2 regions of the Streptomyces sp. NPDC044033 genome follow, and region 2 is predicted to be linked to the other one. Evidence: riboswitches for the same ligand, from Rfam matches in the RefSeq annotation. Region 2 holds a riboswitch; the other holds the start of a gene.

Region 1 (7,592 bases), on a different contig from region 2:
CGACGACGGGCCCGACGACGGCGTGGCAGCCGGGGCCGGTGAGTCCGTACGTGCCGGGGCGGAGCGAGGCGAGGGTGCGGCTCAGGGTGATCTGGCCGGCCGCGATGGCGTGCACGGTGAGTTGCGGGTCGCCCGGCAAGGGGCGGCCCGGTGCGGGTTTGAGGGCAGCATCGCTGGCGTACCGTCCGGCCGCCACTGCGGCGGCCCCGGCACCGAGCACGGTGGTGACGGCCGCGGCCGCCGCTGTACGCAGGCGCATCCTCCTCAGTGTGGGTGCGTGCGGGTGGCACGGCCAGTGGGCGGGCGCGGCCGGGTGAAGGGGCGCGGCGCGGCGGGCTCCGGGGCGGGCCGGTTCAGGCCGGGCGGTACGGGCGTGGGCGGGCCTGCCGCGGGCGCGGGGCGGTACGACCGGTGGGCGCGGCTCGGGCGCGTGCGGCGCGGGGCGGTGCGACCGGTGGGCACGGCTCGGGCGCGTACGGCGCGGGCGGTGCGTCCTGCGGGCACGGCTCGGGCGCGTACGGCGCGGGGCGCTCCGGCTCAGTCGCGCTGTCCGTAGCCGCGGAGCTTCTCGGTCACCTGCTGGAGCTGTTCGCCGGTCAGCAGGGTGGGGGTGCGGCCGGGCTGGGCGGCGGCGGTGAGCCAGACCCGGCACATCCAGTCGAGCTGGGCGGTGCGGTCGTACGCCTGGCCGAGGGTGTCGCCGTAGGTGACGGTGCCGTGGTTCTGGAGGAGGCAGCCGGTGCGGCCGTCGAGGGCGCGGAGCATGTTCTCGGCCAACTCCCGGGTGCCGTAGAGGGCGTAGGGGGCCACGCGGACGGGACCGCCGAGCGCGGCGGCCATGTAGTGGATCAGGGGCAGCTCGGGGACGAGCGTGGAGACGGCCGTGGCGTGTTCGGCGTGGGTGTGGACGACGGCCTGGGCGGGGGTCTCGCGGTAGATCGCGAGGTGCATGGGGAGTTCGCTGGTGGGGATCAGCTCGCCGAGCACCTGGCGGCCGTCGAGGTCGACGGCGACGGCGTCGTCAACACCGAGCCTGTCGTAGGGGACCCCGCTGGGGGTGACGAGGATCAGGTCGCCGGCGCGGGCGGAGACATTGCCCGAGGTGCCGACGACGAGCCCGTCGGCGACCGTCCGGCGGGCCGTGGCGACCACGTCGGCCCAGGTCCGTTCCACCGCGGTGCGGTCCGTCATGAGCCTTCGCCTCCACTGGATTCCGTGCGCTTGCGTCCGCTTCCGTCGCGTTCCGTCGCGCGATCGTACGGGGGCCGGGCGGGCCGCGGGCGAGTCGCGGACCGGGGCCGCGGCGGGGGCGGCCGGAGGGGGCCGAACAGGCGGCGTCGAGGGGGCGCGGCGGCGGGCGGCGCTCCAGCGCGGACCCGGAGCCTCCGGAATCCGCTATAGAGGGCCTGATAAGCGACTTACTGTGATTGGCTGGTGATCGACGGTGTTGGTCATGACATCCACGAACCTTGCCGCGATGTGTCATGCGCTCCGCCTCCCGGGCGGAAACACGGACCATGACAACCATCCGCGGCGGCGGGGCAGGCTGATCGCCGCCTCCGCCTCGGCCGCCGCGCTCGCTCTCGGAGCCGCCGTCCTCGCCGAGAGCTCCCCGGCGGCGGCCTGGGCCAAGCCGCGCGGCCACGATGTGTCCTCGCACCAGAAGAACGTGCACTGGCCGACGGTCCGCGCCGACGGCGCGAGCTTCGTCTATGTGAAGGCCACCGAGGCCACGAACTACCGCAATCCGTACTTCACGCAGCAGTACAACGGCTCGCGGAAGGCCGGGCTGCTGCGCGGCGCGTACCACTTCGGGGTGCCCAGCCGCTCCTCGGGCCGCGCGCAGGCCGCGTACTTCCTGCGGCACGGCGGCGCGTGGCGGGCGGACGGCTGGACCCTGCCGCCCGCGCTGGACATCGAGGGGAATCCGTACGGCGGGAAGAAGTGCTACGGGCTGAACCGGACGGAGATGGTGCGCTGGATCTCGTCCTTCAGCGGCGAGGTGCTGCGGCGTACGAGCCGCCGTCCGGTGATCTACACGACGGCCCGCTGGTGGAACAGCTGCACGGGCGGCAGCGCGGCCTTCGCGGCGAACCATCCGCTGTGGCTGGCGAACTGGCACGACTCGCCGGGGCCGATGCCCACCGGCTGGTCGTTCGCGACCTTCTGGCAGCACGCGAACCGCGGACTCCTGCCGGGCGACCAGGACGTGTTCAACGGCACGATGAAGGGGCTGCGGCAGCTCGCCTCCGGGTGAACGTCCGGCCGCCGCCCAACCCCCGCACCGCCGCGGCGCGGCTTCCGGGACGCCGGGCGCCGCGCCACTCCGGTTGGCGTCACCACCACGCCCGTTCCAGTTCATCTTCCGTTCATCAAGGCTCTTTAGGTTCGCCGCGTAACTGCTCACCAAACTGATTGCCTGGGTGAATGGAACACATCACGCTTCTCATCGGGATCGTGATCGTCACGGCCTTGGTGTTCGACTTTACGAACGGCTTCCACGACACGGCCAACGCCATGGCCACCACCATCTCCACCGGCGCCCTGGGCCCCCGCACCGCGGTGGGGATGTCGGCGGCCCTGAACCTCGTCGGCGCGTTCCTCTCCGTCGAGGTGGCCAAGACCATCTCCGGCGGGATCATCGACGAGGGCGCGGGCATCAGACCCGAGGTGATCTTCGCCGGCCTGGTCGGCGCGATCGTCTGGAACCTCCTGACCTGGCTGGCCGGGCTCCCCTCCAGCTCCTCGCACGCCCTCTTCGGCGGTCTGATCGGCGCGACCCTGGTCTCCGTCGGCACCAGCGGGGTCAACGGCGACGCCGTCATCATGAAGGTCGTCATCCCGGCGGTGGCCGCCCCCTTCGTCGCCGGCCTCGCCTCGCTGCTCGCCACCCGCCTGACCTACCGCGTCGCCCGCAACCGCGACGAACGGGACACCGCCAAGGGCTACCGCGCGGGCCAGATCGCCTCCGCCGCCCTGGTCTCCCTCGCCCACGGCACCAACGACGCGCAGAAGACCATGGGCGTGATCACCCTCGCGCTGGTCACCGGCGGCGTCGTCGCCCCGCACGCCGACCCGCCGCTGTGGGTCATCGTCTCGGCCGGTCTCGCCATCGCCCTCGGCACCTACCTGGGCGGCTGGCGCATCATCCGCACCATGGGCAAGGGCATCACCGACATCCAGCCGCCGCAGGGCTTCGCCGCCCAGACCGGCGCGGCCGCCGTGATCCTCTCCTCCTCCCACCTCGGCTTCGCGCTCTCCACCACCCAGGTCTGCTCCGGTGCGGTGATGGGCTCCGGCCTCGGCCGCAAGGGCGGCGTCGTCCGCTGGTCGACGGCCGGCCGTATGGTCATCGCCTGGTGCCTGACGCTCCCGGCCGCGGCCCTCGTCTCCGGCGGCGCGGCGTTCCTCGCCGACCAGGGCGACTGGGGCATCACCGCGGTCGCCGTCCTCGCCCTCGCCGTCTGCGGCGCGATCTGGGCGGCCGCGCGCCGCAAGCCGGTGGACCACACCAATGTGAACGCGCCGGAGCCCGCCGCCGCGGACGCCCCGGCCGCCGAGCCGGCCGGCGTGGTCACCGCCGCGCTCCAGAGCGTCGCCCCGCCGCCCGCCGGGCAGCTCACCGCGGCGGACGTGCCGACCGCCCGGCCCCACGACCTCGCCCCCGCCACCGCGGGCACCAGCTAAGGAACCAGGACCCACGCCATGAACATCGACTGGGCAGCCCTCGGGCAGGTCTTCGGCGTCAGCCTCGTGGTGACGGTCGGCATGGTGGGCGTGTTCACGCTCGGCATCGTCGGCACGTCCCGCAAGCCGCGGGAACAGGGGGACGGCACGGCCGCCGCGACCGGCGGCCCCGGCGCCCTCGCCCGCTCGGGCGCGTACGCCTGCTTCGCCCTGTGCGCGGCGGTCGTCGCGTACGGCATCTACCTCATCGTCGCCTGAGCGGGGCGGCGGCAGCGCCTTCGGGCCCGCCGGGCGGCGGAGCGTTTCAGCGACGCCGCCCGGCGGGCCCTTCCGCGCTTCCCGCTGTGTGCCTCCGCACACTCCCTCGTCGCAGGTCAAGCGTGAGTTGACGGCCGTTCCCGGCCCATGGTGGACTTCCGGAGCCAAACGGCGACAGCAGAGGAAGCCGGTGCGAATCCGGCGCGGTCCCGCCACTGTTACCGGGGAGCGCTCCCCCATCACTCACAGGCCACGGCTCGCCGACACCGAGCTGGAAGGCCGGGGAAAGCGCGGATCCGGGAGCCAGGAGACTCTGGTCGCCGGTCACGTCGAGCCAGGGCGCGGACCCTGAGTGAGGACACTACGGATGCGTGCCGGTCACGCCCCTTTCGCGTACGGCGCCGCGCTCGGCTTCCTCGGCGACCTCCTCGCGGGCGACCCCCGCCGCGGCCACCCGGTGGCCGCCTTCGGACGCGCCGCCGCCGCGGCCGAACGCCTCCTGTGGCGCGACCACCGCGGCCCCGGCGCGCTGCACACCGCGCTGTGCGCGGGCGGCGCCGCCGCGGGCGCCGCGCTGCTGGCCCGTACCGTACGCACCGCGCCCGCGCCCCGCGCCGCCGAGGCCGCGCTGACCGCCGCCGCCACCTGGGCCGTGCTCGGCGGCGCCTCGCTGGGCCGGGAGGCGCGGGCGGTCGGCGGCGCGCTGGCCGCCGGGGACCTCGCGGCGGCCCGGGAGCGGCTGCCGCACCTGTGCGGGCGCGACCCCCGGGAGCTGGACGAGCGGCAGATCGCGCGCGCCGTGGTGGAGTCGGTCGCCGAGAACACCTCCGACGCGGTGGTCGGCGCGCTGGTGTGGGGGGCCGTCGGCGGGGTGCCGGGGCTGGTCGGCTTCCGCGCTGTCAACACCCTGGACGCGATGGTCGGCCACAAGTCGCCGCGCTACCGCCGGTTCGGCTGGGCCGCCGCCCGCCTCGACGACGTCGCCGGCTGGCCGGGGGCGCGGCTGACCGCCGTGCTCGCCGCCGTCGCCGGGCCCGATCCGCGCGGCGCGTGGCGCGTGGCCCGCCGCGACGCGGCCAAGCACCCGAGCCCCAACGCCGGCCCGGTCGAGGCCGCCTTCGCGGGCGCGCTCGGCGTCCGCCTCGGCGGCACGCTCGCCTACCAGGGCCGGGTCGAACACCGGCCCGTACTCGGAGCGGAGCTGCGCCCGGTCGGCGTCGAGGACATCGAACGGGCCGTACGGCTCTCGCGCCGGGTCTCCCTGCTGGCGCTGGCCGTCGCGGTCGCGGGCCGGGCGGCCGTCGCGACGGCGACGGCGACGGCGGGACGCGCCCCGCGGACGCGTACGGACGGACGGACGGGCGCCGTGTCCCGTACCCGCGAGGCGGCCGGGCGCCGGGCGCCGGGCAGACTTCCGAGGGCCGCCCGGGTCCGCGGGGCCGGGGCGCGCGCGTACGCCCCGGAGGGGGACCTCCCACAGGCGGGCTTCCCAGCAGCGAGGAGAGACCGGTGAGAGCCGACATGCACGGAGCGGGCGGCAGGCTGGGCGGGGGGCTGCTCGTCGCCGGGACCACCTCGGACGCGGGCAAGAGCGTGGTGACGGCCGGGATCTGCCGGTGGCTGGTCCGCAAGGGCGTCAAGGTCGCCCCGTTCAAGGCCCAGAATATGTCGCTGAACTCCTTCGTGACCCGCGAGGGCGCGGAGATCGGGCGGGCCCAGGCGATGCAGGCCGCGGCGGCGCGTGTGGAGCCGAGCGCGCTGATGAACCCGGTGCTCCTCAAGCCCGGCAGCGACCGCAGCAGCCAGGTCGTGCTGATGGGCAAGCCGGTGGGCGAACTCAGCGCGCAGGGCTACTTCGGCGACGGCGAAGAGGCCCGGTACACCGGGCGGGAGCAGCTGCTCGGCACCGTCACGGAGTGCCTGGAGGAGCTGCGCCGCACGCACGACGCGGTGATCTGCGAGGGCGCGGGCAGCCCCGCCGAGATCAATCTGCGCCGCACGGACATCGTCAACATGGGCATCGCGCGGGCCGCGCGGCTGCCGGTGATCGTGGTCGGCGACATCGACCGCGGCGGCGTCTTCGCGTCGTTCTTCGGCACGACGGCGCTGCTCTCCGAGGCGGACCAGCGGTTCATCGCCGGGTATCTGGTCAACAAGTTCCGCGGCGACGTGACGCTGCTCGAACCGGGCCTGGACATGCTGCGGGACCTCACCGGGCGGCCGACGGTGGGCGTCCTGCCGTACGCGCACGGGCTCGGCATCGACGAGGAGGACGGGCTGCGGGTCTCGATGCGCGGCGCGGTGCGCGAGAGCGTCGTCGCGCCGCCGCACGGCGCCGACGTGCTGCGCGTCGCGGTGGCCGCGGTGCCGCTGATGTCGAACTTCACGGACGTGGACGCGCTGGCCGCCGAGCCGGGCGTCGTCGTGCGGTTCGTGGACCGGGCGGAGGAGCTGGTCGACGCCGATCTGGTGGTCCTGCCGGGCACGCGCGGCACGGTACGGGCGCTGGCCTGGCTGCGCGAGCGCGGGCTGGCCGACGCCATCGTGCGCCGGGCCCGGGAGGGGCGGCCGGTGCTGGGCGTCTGCGGCGGGTTCCAGATGCTGGGCGAGCGCATCGAGGACGACGTGGAGTCGAAGGCCGGGACGGTGGCGGGGCTGGGCCTGCTGCCGGTACGGGTCCGGTTCGCCCCCGGCAAGACCCTGGCCAGGCCCGCCGGCACGGCGCTGGGCGAGCACGTGGAGGGGTACGAGATCCACCACGGGGTCGCCGAAGTGGCGGGCGGGGACGAGGAGTTCCTGGACGGCTGCCGGGTGGGGGCCGTGTGGGGCACGCACTGGCACGGGTCGCTGGAGAGCGACGGCTTCCGGCGGGCGTTCCTGCGGCGGGTCGCGGACGCCGCGGGCCGGGCGTTCGTGCCGGCCCCGGACACGAGCTTCGGGGCGCTGCGGGAGGAGCAGCTGGACCGGCTGGGCGACCTGATCGAGGAGCACGCGGACACGGACGCGCTGCTGCGGCTGATCGAGGACGGCGTGCCGGAGGGGCTGCCGTTCATTCCGCCGGGGGCGCCGTGACGGGCGCCGGCTCCGTGTGCGCGGAGCCCACCACGCAGCCGCCCCCGGCCCGGGGCCGCCGTCCCGGGCGCTCTGAACACCTCGGATACCTCGGACATCAACGAGCCAATCGCCACAGGCCACTCGAAGGAGTGATCACCGGATGAGCACCACCTATCCGTTCACCGCGGTCGTCGGGATGGAGGACATGCGGCTGGGCCTGCTGCTCAACGCCATCTCGCCCGCCATCGGCGGTGTGCTCGTACGGGGCGACAAGGGCACCGCGAAGACCACGACCGTGCGCGGCCTCACGGCGCTGCTGCCCGGCGTCGCGGTCGTACCCGGCTGCCGCTTCTCCTGCGACCCCGCCGCCCCGGACCCCCAGTGCCCCGACGGGCCGCACGAGAGCGGCGCGGGGGGCACGGGCGGCGGGGCCGACTCGCGCGGCGCGAAGATGGTCGAACTGCCCGTAGGGGCCTCCGAGGACCGGCTCGTCGGCGCGCTCGACATCGAGCGGGCGCTGTCCGAGGGCGTGAAGGCGTTCGAGCCGGGCCTGCTGGCGGCGGCGCACCGGGGCGTGCTGTACGTCGACGAGG
Region 2 (7,592 bases):
ATCGCCGGCATCCAGGCGCTGTAGGTCTGCGGACCGGCGGTCGTTCCGGGGCTGACGCGCTCCGTGCGGCCCGTGCGCCGGTCGCGTACGAACACGTCCTGCGCGCCGTTGTCGTCACCGGGCACCAGATTGGCGGCGTTCGAGGCGAACGCGACGTAGCGGCCGTCCGCGCTGATCGAGGCGCCCGACGACCAGGCGTCCGCCTGCGTGCCGTCCGTGGCCACATTGACGCGCTCGACCCGCTTGGTCCGCAGGTCCTTGACGAAGACGTCCTCCATGCCGTTGGTGTCGCCGGGCACCAGGTTGGCGGCTGCCGAGGTGAAGACCACGAAGCGGCCGTTGCCGGAGATCCCCTCGGTGAAGGAGGCGGCGTCGGCCTGCGTACCGTCCGCCGCAACGCTCACCCGCTCCGTGTGCGGCGCCCCCTGCCCTGCCCATGCCGCGCCGGCCATCGGCAGCGCGAGCGTGCAGGCCGCCGCGCCGACGGCGGCCGTGCGTCTGAGTAAGCCCATCCTGGCTCTCCCCTCCCAAGAGTCATCCGTACCCGCCGAGCCAACTCCCCCGGCCGTACACGGTCAACGCTTCGGACAGCCGACAGGACCCCCATACGCCTGTTGCGGCAGGGGAAGCCGGGACTCGTGTCCTACCCCTGTGCCATGTTCCGTCCCTCGCGCCACAGACGCGGTCCCTTGGCGGGCGAGCGGACGGGCGGACGGGCGAGCGGCGGGGCAGCCGGGCAGCCGGGGCCGAACGATTTCAGCCTCCGTCACTGTCCAAGGCGCCGGATGAAGACGTCCGAAGCCCTATGGGCGCCGCCGGGCGCCGAGCGGCTGCCGGCGGATTCGAAGACGACCGTCCGCCCGGACCCACCGGCCCCCACCGCCCCCTGCCACACCGTCATCCGGCTCCCGTCGGCCCCGCGGGCCAGCAGGCGTACGGCACCGGTCCCGGGACCGCGCGCGAAGCCGCCCTGAACCGCGTCGGCGTCCCCCGGCTCGCGGTCCGTGGCGGTGGAGGCGAGGGCGACGACGCTGCCGTCGGCGCTGATCGTCGGCGCCCGCGCAGCGCCGGCCGCCCCGGCGCCCGTACCGTCGCCGGTGATCCGCTCGGTGCGGCCGGTGCGCCGGTCGCGTACGAAGAGGTCGTCCGCCCCATTGGTGTCGCCCGGCACCAGGTTGGTGGCCGCCGAGACGAAGGCGACATAGCGGCCGTCCGCGCTGATCGCGGGCTCCGCCGACCAGGAGTCGGCCTGCGTGCCGTCGGTGGCGACGGTGACGCGCTCCGTCTCGGCCGTCCGCAGGTCCATGGTGAAGAGGTCCACCTGTCCGTTGGTGTCGCCGGGCACGAGGTCGGCGGCGTCCGACGAGAAGACGGCGTAGCGGCCGTCGGCGGAGATGACCGCGCCGTCGTAGGAGATGGGCGCGCCGCCGGAGGAGCCGGCCGCCCGCGTCCCGTCGGCGGCGGCGCTGATCGGCTCCGTACGCGGCGCCTCCGGCCAGGCGGCGGCCGCCGCCACCGGCAGCAGCACGAGCGCGCATATCCCCGCTCCGACGACGGCCATGCGCGTGCGTCTGCCCATCTCGTCCCCTCCTAGGATGCCGGATGCGCGCGGCCGGCCCTCGCCGCCGCGGACGAGCCAACTCCGCTGGCGGTGGACGGTCAACGAATCGGGCGCGGTACCGGGCTTCAATACGCTTGTTGCAGCAGGGAAGACCGGGACCCGTGTCATACACCGGCAACAGCCGCCGACAGCGGCCCGGGGCCCGCGAACATGGCGGAATCGCGCCGAAAACGCGGCGGGGACGCGGGAGGATCGCGGGATAAGCATGCGCGAATCGCGGCGGCACCACTAGCACATTCACCCCACTCCCTGCGGAGAGCGACACAAGATATGGGGGTGCGTGCGACCGCCAGCACAAGATGTATGCTCATGCTCGCTGTCGTCGCAGGGGAATCCGGTGTAAATCCGGAACTGTCCCGCAACGGTGTATGTGTGCGCATTTACGTACCCATGAGTCCGAGGACCTGCCGCCAGCACGCCCGTGGCCGAGCCGCCATACCCGGCCTGGGCGTCGAATACGTCCGGGCCTCGCGGGTTGGGCCGGTGGACGCGGTGCGGCGTGCCCTTTTCCGGAGCGCGCCCGTACGCGCCCATCGCCCCTTCCCTCCTGGCCCCCTGCCGAGCGAGGGAGAGCCACACCGTGACCATCGCGACCGCCGATCCGGTTTCAGAGGTAGCGTCCGACGGCCCGGGTACCGCACTGCTGCGTACCCTGACCGACCTCACCGCCGATCTGCCCGCCACCGACCCGGGCAAGGTCGCCGCCGCCGCGCTGCGCGGCCGCCATCCCGGTTCGGACGCGGCCGAACTGCGGTCGCTGGCCACCGAGGCCGCCGCCGGGCTGATCGCCGAGGAGCCGCAGTACTCGCGGCTGGCCGCACGGCTGCTGACCCTCGCCATCGCCGGCGAGGCGGCCGGTCAGGGCGCGCTCTCCTTCTCCGCATCCGTCGCCACCGGCCACCGCGAGGGGCTGATCGCCGACGAGACCGCCGCGTTCGTCACGGCCCACACCGCCCGGCTCGACGCCCTGGTGGAGCAGGCGCTCGCCGACGGCGCCGACGACCGGTTCGGCTACTTCGGCCTGCGCACGCTGCACAGCCGCTACCTGCTGCGCCACCCGATCACCCGGCAGGTGATCGAGACCCCGCAGCACTTCCTGCTGCGCGTGGCGTGCGGCCTCGCCGAGGACCGGTCCGTACGGGCCCTGGACGACGTCGCCGAGCTGTACCGGCTCACCAGCTCGCTGTCCTACCTGCCCTCCTCCCCCACCCTCTTCAACTCCGGCACCCGGCACCCGCAGATGTCGTCCTGCTATCTGCTGGACTCCCCGCTGGACGAGCTCGACTCGATCTACGACCGCTACCACCAGGTCGCACGGCTCTCCAAGCACGCCGGCGGCATCGGCCTCTCGTACAGCCGCATCCGCTCCCGCGGCTCCCTGATCCGCGGCACCAACGGCCACTCCAACGGCATCGTCCCGTTCCTGCGGACCCTCGACGCCTCCGTCGCCGCCGTCAACCAGGGCGGCCGGCGCAAGGGCGCGGCCTGCGTCTACCTGGAGACGTGGCACGCGGACATCGAGGAGTTCCTGGAGCTGCGCGACAACACCGGCGAGGAGGCCCGGCGCACCCACAACCTCAACCTGGCGCACTGGATCCCGGACGAGTTCATGCGCCGCGTCGAGGCCGACGCCGACTGGTCGCTGTTCTCCCCGGTGGACGTGCCCGAGCTGGTCGACCTGTGGGGCGACGAGTTCGACGCCGCGTACCGCGCGGCCGAGGCGGCGGGCCAGGCGATCAAGCAGATCCCGGCACGGGCCCTCTACGCCCGGATGATGCGCACCCTCGCGCAGACCGGAAACGGCTGGATGACGTTCAAGGACGCCGCCAACCGCACCGCGAACCAGACCGCCGAGCCCGGCCGGGTCGTCCACTCCTCGAACCTGTGCACCGAGATCCTTGAGGTCACCGACGACGGCGAGACGGCCGTCTGCAACCTCGGGTCCGTGAACCTCGCGGCGCACCTGGGCACGGACGGCGAGATGGACTGGGAGCGGCTCGACGCCACGGTCCGTACCGCCGTCGCCTTCCTCGACCGCGTCGTGGACATCAACTACTACCCGACCGAGCAGGCCGGGACCTCCAACTCCCGCTGGCGGCCGGTGGGCCTGGGCCTGATGGGCCTCCAGGACGTCTTCTTCCGGCTCCGGCTGCCCTTCGACTCCCCCGAGGCCGCGGAGCTGTCCACCCGGATCTCCGAGCGGATCATGCTCGCCGCGTACGAGGCGTCCGCCGACCTCGCCGAGCGGCACGGCCCGCACCCGGCCTGGTCCGCGACCCGTACCGCGCGCGGCGTGCTCCACCCGGACCACTACCCCGACGCGGAGCCGCGGTGGGCCGACCGGTGGGCGGCGCTGCGCGCCCGTATCGCCAAGACCGGCATGCGCAACTCGCTGCTGCTGGCCATCGCGCCGACGGCCACCATCGCCTCGATCGCGGGCGTCTACGAGTGCATCGAGCCGCAGGTCTCCAACCTCTTCAAGCGCGAGACGCTCAGCGGCGAGTTCCTCCAGGTCAACGCCTATCTGGTGGAGGACCTGAAGAAGCTCGGCGTGTGGGACCGCACGACGCGGGACGCGATGACGGAGGCCAACGGCTCCATCCAGGAGCTGGGCTGGATCCCCGCCGAGGTCCGCGACCTGTACCGCACCGCGTGGGAGATCCCGCAGCGTTCGCTGATCGACATGGCGGCGGCCCGTACGCCCTACCTGGACCAGAGCCAGTCGCTGAACCTCTTCCTGTCCTCGCCGACCATCGGCAAGCTCAGCTCGATGTACGCGTACGCCTGGAAGCGCGGCATCAAGACCACGTACTACCTCCGCTCGCGCCCGGCGACCCGCATCGCCCAGTCCGCGCGCGCGTCCGTACCCGCACAGCAGCCGGCGGCCGCCGCCGACCCCGAGGCCGTCGCCTGCTCCCTGGAAAACCCCGAGTCCTGCGAGGCGTGCCAGTAATGTCCACCGCTCCCGAGAAGACCGAGCCCGAAGAAGCCGTGAACGAGAAGACCGTGCCCGCGCAGACCGCCCCCGCGAAGACCGTGAAGAACCTGCTGGACCCGGGCTTCGAGCTCACCCTGCGCCCCATGCGGTACCCGGACTTCTACGACCGCTACCGCGACGCCATCAAGAACACCTGGACCGTGGAGGAGGTCGACCTCCACTCCGACGTCGCCGACCTCGCCAAGCTCTCGCCGGGCGAGCAGCACATGATCGGGCGGCTGGTGGCGTTCTTCGCGACCGGCGACTCGATCGTCTCCAACAACCTGGTGCTCACCCTCTACAAGCACATCAACTCCCCCGAGGCGCGGCTGTACCTGTCGCGGCAGCTCTTCGAGGAGGCCGTGCACGTCCAGTTCTATCTGACGCTGCTCGACACCTACCTCCCCGACCCGGAGGACCGCTCGGCGGCCTTCGACGCGGTGGAGGAGATCCCCTCCATCCGGGAGAAGGCGCAGTTCTGCTTCAAGTGGATGGACTCGGTCGAGAAGATCGACCGGCTGGAGTCGAAGTCGGACCGCCGCCGGTTCCTGCTCAACCTCATCTGCTTCGCGGCGTGCATCGAGGGGCTGTTCTTCTACGGGGCCTTCGCCTACGTCTACTGGTTCCGCTCGCGCGGCCTGCTGCACGGCCTGGCCACCGGCACCAACTGGGTGTTCCGCGACGAGACGATGCACATGAACTTCGCGTTCTCGGTCGTGGACACGGTCCGCGAGGAGGAGCCGGAGCTCTTCGACGACGAGCTGGAGCGCCAGGTCACCGACATGCTCAAGGAGGCGGTGGAGGCGGAGCTCCAGTTCGGCCGCGACCTGTGCGGCGAGGGCCTGCCGGGCATGAACACGGAGTCGATGCGCGAGTACCTCCAGTGCGTCGCCGACCAGCGGCTGCTCCGCCTCGGCTTCCCGGCCGTGTACGGGTCGGAGAACCCCTTCTCCTTCATGGAGCTCCAGAACGTCCAGGAGCTGACCAACTTCTTCGAGCGCCGCGCGTCCGCGTACCAGACGGCGGTCGAGGGTTCGGTCTCCTTCGACGACGAATTCTGATCGGAGCGTCGGATTCGGTGATCGCTGTCGCTGTGCGGTGATCGCTGTGCGGTGAGTCGTGGTCCGGTGAGTCGTGGTCCGGTGAATTGCCGTTCCGTTCCGTGATTCCCGTTCCGTGATCGCCGTTCGGCGATCACTGGACGGCCATGGTGGGCCAGGCCGCCGTGCCGACTGGGTTTCCGTCGGCACGGCGGCCTGTCACGAGGCCGGTCATCACGGCCTCTCGGGTTTCAGTCGGCTTCAGTCGTCCTGTGGGGCGTGGTTCGCGGCGAAGGGCAGGAGAGGCGCGGCGGTCCGCGGCGGGTCCTCAAGGTTGGGCGAGTGCCCGAGACCGGGCAGCATCACGACGGTCGCGCCGGGGACAGCGCGGTATTCGGCGGCGGACGACGAACGCCACCTGCGGTCGTCCTCGCCGAAGATCACCAACAGCGGCTTGCCGAGGGGCGCCAGCCGTCGCGGGAGAGCCCGCTCCGCCAGGTAGGCGAGGCTCGATCGCGACGTCGCGGCGAACACGTGGAGGTCCATGAGGCGTGCCTCGTCCACGAACCACTGGGGGATCTCGTAGCCCGCGCCGAACGCGGAGCTCATGATCCGGCGGAGTTGGTCGTCGGTCAGCTTCGGCCACTGCGCCGGATCGATGGCGGGCTCGTCCGCGATGTAGGCGGCCGTGTCGGGGCCGGTGTTGACGAGTGCGAGCGCGGTCACCAGGTCAGGCCGTTGTACGCCGAGGGCGGTGGCGACCATCCCGCCGCTGGAGTGACCGACGACCACGGCGTGCGGGACGCCGAGCCAGTCCAGTACCGCACCGGCCCTTCGAGCCTGGTCCGGGACCGTATAACTCGCGCCGGCCGGCCGGGCCCACCGGCCGCACCCGAGCAGGTCGATCCGGATGACGCGATGGGCCACGCTCAGCAGCGGAACCATCGGGTCCCACGAGCGGAGCGACGCGGCGGTCCCGTGGATGAGCAGCAGGGCGGGGCCGTCACGGGGGCCGTCCTGGCACACGTGGATCGCGCCGTCCTCCAGCGGCAGCATCAATTCCCGGGTCGATTCGGCGACTTCGGTGATCTCGGAGGCTTCGGCGGCTCCGGCCGGGGAGCGCGGTTCGTCGTTGGAAAGAGTCATACGTGGACTGTCGCCGCCGGTGCACGCCGGTGGCTTGGACAAATGTTCCGGTCGGCCGGGTGCGTAGCATGAAGGAATGTGGTCCGACGCGGCCGAGCGGGACGACGGGGTGTTGTGGGACATCGCATGCCCCACGCGGCCCAGTCGCGTGCCCGGGGTGACCATGGCCGGATTCGGTGACCGCGGCATCACCCCGCCCGGCCTCCGGCTGATCCCGCACCCGGCCGTGACCCTGCTGCTGGTCTTCGACGGCACGGTTGCCGTGGAAGACGCCACCGGGCGGCGACAGCAGGGGAGTTTCGTCACCGGGCTCGGGTACGGCGAAGCCCTCCGTGCGCTGCGGGCGGAGAACTTCGAATGTCTACAGGTGCGCCTGTCACCGCTGGTCGCACACGCGGTGCTGGGCTCCGCCGTGTCCGACCTGGGCGGCGCCGTGGTGGCCCTCGACGAGTTGTGGGGCCGGGAAGCCGAACGGACCGTCGGGCGCTTGGCCGCTCTCTCCACCTGGGAGGACCGCTTCGCGTCGACCGACGCGTGGCTCGCCCACCGCTGCGCGGCGGCCGCGCGGGTAACCCCGGAGGTGGCCTGGGCCTGGCGTGCGATCGTCGCCGGCCGTGGCAGGGTCCGGATCGAGCACCTCGCGGCCGAACTCGGCTGGAGCCGCAAACGCCTGTGGTCCCGGTTCCATGCGCAGATCGGCCTGCCGCCCAAGCGCGCCGCGAAACTGGTCCGCTTCGACCACGCCGTCCACGGCCTGGTCGCAGGCCAGGACGCGGCCGGAGCCGCGGCCGACGGCGGTTTCAGCGAT

Evidence for each region. A riboswitch is a leader RNA that binds a small molecule or an ion and turns the genes downstream of it on or off. The one in region 2 is predicted to bind cobalamin.
Region 1: it holds a riboswitch for cobalamin, as region 2 does, so the genes downstream of both, AC07AB_RS17195 (cobalamin biosynthesis protein) here and AC07AB_RS14880 (ribonucleoside-diphosphate reductase subunit alpha) in region 2, are expected to answer to the same signal.

What each region holds. Positions count from the first base shown of each region.
Region 1 is NZ_JBWKFF010000008.1:247,705-255,296, reverse strand. It holds gene AC07AB_RS17220 (alpha/beta hydrolase) at 1-259, opposite strand, end outside; gene AC07AB_RS17215 (class II aldolase/adducin family protein) at 538-1,191, opposite strand; gene AC07AB_RS17210 (lysozyme) at 1,454-2,257, shown strand; gene AC07AB_RS17205 (inorganic phosphate transporter) at 2,428-3,687, shown strand; gene AC07AB_RS17200 (hypothetical protein) at 3,706-3,945, shown strand; cobalamin riboswitch at 4,126-4,259, shown strand; gene AC07AB_RS17195 (cobalamin biosynthesis protein) at 4,313-5,458, shown strand; gene AC07AB_RS17190 (cobyric acid synthase) at 5,467-7,017, shown strand; gene AC07AB_RS17185 (putative cobaltochelatase) at 7,160-7,592, shown strand, end outside.
Region 2 is NZ_JBWKFF010000007.1:77,288-84,879, forward strand. It holds gene AC07AB_RS14870 (TolB family protein) at 1-512, opposite strand, end outside; gene AC07AB_RS14875 (TolB family protein) at 767-1,579, opposite strand; cobalamin riboswitch at 1,921-2,047, shown strand; gene AC07AB_RS14880 (ribonucleoside-diphosphate reductase subunit alpha) at 2,202-4,574, shown strand; gene AC07AB_RS14885 (ribonucleotide-diphosphate reductase subunit beta) at 4,703-5,659, shown strand; gene AC07AB_RS14890 (alpha/beta fold hydrolase) at 5,900-6,694, opposite strand; gene AC07AB_RS14895 (helix-turn-helix domain-containing protein) at 6,861-7,592, shown strand, end outside.